Linked DNA regions of Brasilonema sennae CENA114. The protein of the gene in region 1 binds, or shares a complex with, the protein of each later gene. Links are inferred from orthologs where the notes say so. Each region holds a gene or a part of one and is shown on either strand. Other genes may lie near its edges.

Region 1 (3,211 bases):
AACCATAGCTGAAAAAGCCAATAGAATGGCAGAAGACACCCTTGAAGTAAAAAGCACATTTTTCGCCTTTGTTAATTACAGCAATCATCTACCGTTCGAGCGCAATTGTTTAGTAGGGCGAAATTGAAATACCGAAAACAGCACAGTTAATGAGCAAAGAAGGTAATATATCTAGAACTGGTTAATACTGTGCAAATCCAACTATATTGTCAGACTTGATTTTAGAGAAATTGATGCGAGGAGTAGTTATGAATTTATTAGTTCGCTGGGGCACAACATTGACTTTAGTTGGGAGTACTCTGCTAACAACTGTTTTTAGCGGAAATCTTCCAGTAATCGCATTGACAGAACAACAAATTAAAGAAAAATTAGATCCAGTACCAGTCTTTTTGATTACTAACAACCAGGGTGTGCCTCTCACTCGTACAGTGCCTAACAATGCCGCAAATGCGCAAAACGCTCAAAATAAACAAGCTACGGTGACAGACGTTTTTATGAGTGGGCAGGAAGCTCAGGCTTTTATTAACGAACTGCGGAATGTCAAAGGTAAAGATCCAAAAATGGCAGATATGTTAAAAAGCCTGCAAGTGACGCCAGTACCTTTGGGGATGATTTATCAGAAACTTCAAGAAAATGCCAAGAAACCAAACAACCTAGTGTTTGCTTTTAATCCTGGAAAACAAGATCTAGAAGGAGCAGTAACATTGCTGCGCCAAAGCGGTAAAGAAGTTAAGCAGTTCCCAAGTGTGCCTGTTTTTATTGTTAGATCTCCAGATAAAGGATATGTATCCGTCAAACGGAAGACTGACAATAAGGAAGTTATTCCTTTGTTCTTGAGTCAAAAAGACGCCCAAAATTTATTAAGCCAGGTCAAGCAACAAGTTCCCAAGGCTGATATTCAGGTTGTGGACATAGAGGGAGTCATAAAAACTTTGAAAGAGAAAAATGACACTTGGCTCAGCCAAGTCGCCATAGTACCATCTACCGAGAGCATGCAGTATGTCGTTAGCAAGCGAGGTGGTGGTGCAAGTCAAAACCCCCCTGCCAAAAAGAAATAAACTTATGCCTGATAGTATAAAGGCATGGCAGATAAGCAGTTATCAGTAACTGGTTTACAACTTTGGCAGTGGCGTAACGTGGCGATTCAAGCTGCCAACGCCACTGCTATTTTACCTACTGAAGTCGATTGGTTACTACAAGAAGTCGCTGGATTAGACCGCTTGGCATTACGCTTGGAATCATACAAAAACCAGGCTGAGATTCCTTTGAAATTATCTTTAGAGGATTTAGACAAACTCTGGCAGCAGCGCTTAAATGAACACTTGCCAGTACAATATGTTGCAGGAGCAACTCCTTGGCGAAAGTATAAAATCGCTGTGTCAAAAGCGGTTTTGATTCCCAGACCAGAAACAGAGTACTTGATAGATTTAGCTGTCGCTGCTGCTAGAAACAGTAAGGTGACACCGTCTTTAGAGCAAGGACACTGGGCTGATTTGGGAACTGGTAGTGGGGCGATCGCCATTGGATTAGCAGACGTTTTCACCACAGCAATCATTCACGCTGTTGACTACAGTCATGAGGCGCTAGTGGTTGCAAAGGCAAACGCTCAAAATTTAGGTTTTGGGGAGCGTATTCAATTTTACCAAGGTTCTTGGTGGCAACCTTTAGCATCGCTTAAAGGTCAATTCAGCGGAATGATATCTAACCCGCCCTATATTCCCACTAACATCATACCTACCCTACAGCTTGAAGTTGTTAAGCATGAACCACATTTAGCTTTAGACGGTGGCATAGATGGTTTAGATTGCATCCGCCATTTGGTAGAAATTTCTTCCACCTATTTACGCTCTGGTGGGGTTTGGTTGATTGAGATGATGAAAGGACAGGCAGATGCTGTGGGAGAAATGTTGCACAATCAAGGGAGTTACTGTAACATTCAGATTCATAAAGATTTAGCTGGCATTGAGCGCTTTGCTCTGGCATATAGAAAGAGCTAACATCACAAACAAAGAACTCAGAACTCACGACACTAAACAGTGAATCGATCACTGTCCACTGTCGTGAGTGCTCACTAAATTCTGAGTTCTGGGTTCGCAATTCTGAGTTTTGTTCATGCAAGTTTCTTTAGACACCCTTATCTTAGGCGCACGTGCTGGTAAATTGGTGAGCTTTCCTACAGATACTGTTCCGGCATTGGCAGCAATACCCGAACAAGGAGAGTTAATTTACGCAGCTAAGCAGCGCAGTCGAGATAAACCCTTAATCTTAATGGCAGCGACTGCTGAAGAAATCTGGTCTTTCACCACGGGTAGTGACCAAGAGTATGAAATTTGGCACGGACTTGCCAAGAAATATTGGCCAGGAACACTGACTTTGGTGTTACCTGCCTCCAAGCGAGTACCACAAGAAATAATTTCTATTTCTGATGGAGATTGCGATCCTCACAAGGATAAGCTTACTCCTGACAGGACAATTGGAATTCGAGTGCCTAATTGTAGAATTGCCCAGACTATCTTGGCGCAAACAGGTCCTCTTGTAACCACCAGCGCCAATTTATCAGGTCAACCTCCTTTACAAACAATGGCAGAAATTTCGGCACAGTTTCCTGATGTTTTGACTTTGGCGGCGACAGAATTAAAAGACGAGGTACACGGAGATGGTGTTCCTTCGACTGTTGTGAAATGGACTGGAAACAATTGGCAAGTTTTACGACAAGGTGCTACGAAGATAGAAATCTTTAGTTGAACCCGACACCCCTACACCCTGAATTTTGCTCAATCAAACAGCCTTAACTGTTCCTTTGCTAGGAATTAACGTCTGACTGGTAAATTAAACTCGGGCTTTGCAACAGTTGATACCTTGAAGCAGCAGGAAAATTTGATCGTCTGGTGTTCTTTGAATTAACGTGAGTTCGACGGGTTGATTTAGGCACAAAAAAGGCGCTCGCTGTAAAAGAGTGTGATATCGACGATTGAAATATTGGTTTAGTGGTTTGTTAATTCTTACCCTGGATGCTTTGGATCATCTGTTCCTCTGCCTTGATTTGTGAGTTACTCAGGGGAAAAAGATGTTAGATTACCAGAATTTTGAGCGGTTTTTGTACAGCCGAGTCAAGCGACGGAACTTAATTATTGGGGCTGGGGCATTGACTGGTTTGGCGATCGCCAGCCAATTCAATCAACGAGCCATCGCCCAAGTTCCATTTCCCAGT
Region 2 (3,184 bases), 1.6 Mb from region 1 along the record:
GGTCGTGCTATGTATTGGGGTACAGGTCGTCGTAAATCGGCGATCGCGCGGGTTCGCTTGGTTCCCGGTACTGGACAAATGATTGTCAATGGCAAACCAGGAGACCTTTACTTCCAATTCAACCCAAACTACATTTCCCTAGCCAAAGCACCTCTAGAAACTCTTGGCTTGGAAAACGAATACGACATTCTTGTCAAAGCTGAGGGTGGCGGTTTAACTGGACAATCAGATGCAGTTCGTTTGGGAGTTGCTCGTGCGCTTTGCCAACTCGATCCAGAAAACCGTCCGCCTTTAAAAATCGAAGGCTACCTGACTCGTGATCCACGAGCAAAAGAGCGCAAAAAATACGGTTTGCACAAAGCTCGTAAAGCACCTCAGTACTCTAAGCGTTAAGCAATTTTGGATTTTTCCTGCACCCTTGACGCAGATAAATGTTTGTGAGTTAGCGTGCACCAGCCTTGATCAGCGGTTGCTATGATCATCAAAAAAATCTAAAATCCAAAGTTCTACAACCCCTGAAAACCTGAAAGTTATAATTGGTATAGATAGACCACGGAAAGAAAAATGGCGAAACCAGAGATTCATCCCCAGTGGTATCCAGATGCAAAAGTTTACTGTAACGGTCAACTTGTGATGACTGTTGGCTCTACTAAGCCAGAATTGCACGTAGATGTTTGGTCTGGAAACCACCCCTTTTATACAGGTACTCAGAAGATAATTGACAGCGAAGGTCGCGTAGAACGCTTCCTGCGTAAATATGGCATGATGGAAGGTCAATCCAAAGGCGGAAGAAGGAAAAAGTAGCGGCTTGGCTTTAGCTGTTAACAACGACCCTGCATCAGCTGGGTCGATTGTTGTATTTAATGCTCAAGCAAATTTGCTATTTTTAAGGAGTGACTGTATCCGTCATGGCTGAAACATACCTGCTGGAGAAACTAAAATCCGTTGAACAAACTTTTCATGAATTGACTCGTCGCCTTGCCGACCCCGATACTGCCAAAAACCCTGATGAGTATCAAAAAATCGCAAAGGCACGCTCTTCTTTGGAAGAAGTGGTAGATACCTACGAAACCTGGAAAAACGCCCAGGAAGAATTCGTAGGGGCGCGTCAGGTGCTCAAAGAATCTCAAAGTGATCCAGAACTGCAAGAAATGGCAGCCCTGGAAGTTGAAGAACTTGAGCAAAAAATAGAACAGTTAGAAAATCGTTTGAAGATTTTGCTACTACCCCGTGATCCTAATGATGATAAAAACATCATGTTGGAAATTCGTGCGGGTACTGGTGGTGATGAAGCAAGCATTTGGGCTGGTGATTTAGTACGTTTGTACTCAAAGTATGCTGACAGCCAAAGTTGGCGTGTGAAGTTAGTCAGTGAGTCCTTGGCGGAAATGGGCGGCTTTAAAGAAGCCATTTTGGAAATTCAAGGCGATAGCGTATACAGCAAGCTAAAGTTTGAAGCTGGAGTGCATCGCGTGCAGCGTGTACCAGTCACTGAAGCTGGGGGACGGGTTCACACCTCAACAGCAACTGTGGCGATAATGCCAGAGGTGGATGATGTAGAAATCCACATTGATCCGAAGGATATTGAAATGAGCACAGCTCGTTCTGGTGGTGCTGGTGGACAAAACGTCAACAAAGTGGAAACAGCCGCTGACTTGTTCCACAAACCCACTGGTATCCGGATTTTCTGTACGGAAGAACGCAGCCAATTGCAGAACAAAGAACGGGCAATGCAGATCCTGCGGGCAAAACTGTATGAGATGAAGTTGCGAGAACAACAAGAAGCTGTGACTTCTATGCGGCGATCGCAAGTCGGTACAGGATCACGTTCTGAAAAGATTCGCACTTATAACTACAAAGATAACCGCGCCACCGACCACCGCTTAAATCAAAACTATTCGCTCAACGCAGTTCTAGAAGGGGAACTTGAACACATTATTCAAGCTTGTATTTCTCAAGATCAACAAGAACGCTTAGCAGAACTCGCTGCTTCCGGTGCTAATAGTTAATATTTAGGGTTGCTAGTTTTTTTTCCATTATAGAACTTATGCACAAGAGATCCTTCAACAGAGTTAAAATGGGGGCTTTTAAGATTCCCTCCTTTTGAAGCGGGAATCGGGGTTTCGGCTTTTGAGTGCGTAAGTGCTGCATTAATAACTAGCTACGGCCTTTTAAATATCATGAAAAACCGCTTTTGTGTCTTACATAAAGCAACACAACAAGCGGTTTTCTAATGCGTTGTTTGGAATCAATATATCAAGCAATATACTCGACATTACATTGGAACCGTATTTATAGCGCTTCTGGTTTGAGCCAGATACAATAGCTTTAGTGTATAAACCAAGCAATGCAGCAGATATACTCTATTTATCGTAATATATAATACAATAAATATACGCTTCAAACTCCCCATGCATATGCTGTTTTGACAATTTGTAGCCAATAAAGTCACATAGGAAAACTTTGTTATTTAACCATCAACACTTGTTGCACAGAATGAACTTTTTATTATTTGCGGGTTAGAGACCATGTTAATTCTTTGTTTCATGTACCAACTTGTGGCATTCTGTATTTAGAAGCTAAGATGCTTCTGAGCGAGAAGCTTTTGAACTTTGAACAGCTTGCAGCATCTTTGATACTCATCAAAATCGAGATGCACCCAAACAAAACGTGCCAAAGTGATGTCATCTCCATGAGATGAAAGCATTTAATTATAAGGCTTTCATCTAAATATTAAGGAGTGTAATGTTTTATCATATTCCTGAAAACTTTAGGTCACTTTACCCTTATGATGAGGAAAACTTGTAAAGTTTAGTGAGAAGGAAGTTATTAAACGTGGCTATTCCTCTGCTAGAGTATGCGCCTTTAAGTCAAAATAATCGTGTTACTGGCTACGAAATTCCGGGTGATGAACAGCCTAGAATCTTCTCCACTGACAATTTACTTTCTGCGACTGACCTAGATAACTTAATCGAGGCAGCCTACCGTCAGATATTTTTCCATGCTTTTGCCTCTGATCGGGAGCGTTTTTTGGAGTCGCAGCTCCGCAGTGGACAGATTACCGTCCGTGAGTTTATTCGTGGATTGTGCTTGTCCAAAACCTTCACTGGTAGCTTCTATAACCTCAACAGCAACTACCGCTTTGTTGAGCATTGTGTTCAACGGATTTTGGGACGTGATGTTT

Evidence for each region.
Region 2: the proteins of prmC (region 1) and prfA are in contact, whole or in part, in a crystal structure (PDB 2B3T), measured with the Escherichia coli proteins. The link is inferred for Brasilonema sennae CENA114 from one-to-one orthologs.

The regions. Positions count from the first base shown.
Region 1 is NZ_CP030118.1:1,818,189-1,821,399, reverse strand. Bases 160-3,039 are described here. They hold prmC (peptide chain release factor N(5)-glutamine methyltransferase), read left to right. Parts: upstream 160-1,082; coding sequence 1,083-1,997; downstream 1,998-3,039. Other genes in these bases: DP114_RS07670 (L-threonylcarbamoyladenylate synthase), read left to right, coding at 2,113-2,745; DP114_RS07680 (Tic22 family protein), read left to right, coding at 249-1,058. In the rest of the region: DP114_RS07665 (alkaline phosphatase D family protein), read left to right, coding at 3,068-3,211. UniProt on the Escherichia coli protein: Methylates the class 1 translation termination release factors RF1/PrfA and RF2/PrfB on the glutamine residue of the universally conserved GGQ motif, i.e. on 'Gln-235' in RF1 and on 'Gln-252' in RF2.
Region 2 is NZ_CP030118.1:3,451,447-3,454,630, reverse strand. The notes cover bases 106-2,958. They hold prfA (peptide chain release factor 1), read left to right. Parts: upstream 106-908; coding sequence 909-2,009; downstream 2,010-2,958. Other genes in these bases: DP114_RS14630 (phycobilisome rod-core linker polypeptide), read left to right, coding at 2,836-2,958; rpmE (50S ribosomal protein L31), read left to right, coding at 565-804; rpsI (30S ribosomal protein S9), read left to right, coding at 106-393. Also shown: more of rpsI, read left to right, coding at 1-105; more of DP114_RS14630, read left to right, coding at 2,959-3,184. UniProt on the Escherichia coli protein: Peptide chain release factor 1 directs the termination of translation in response to the peptide chain termination codons UAG and UAA.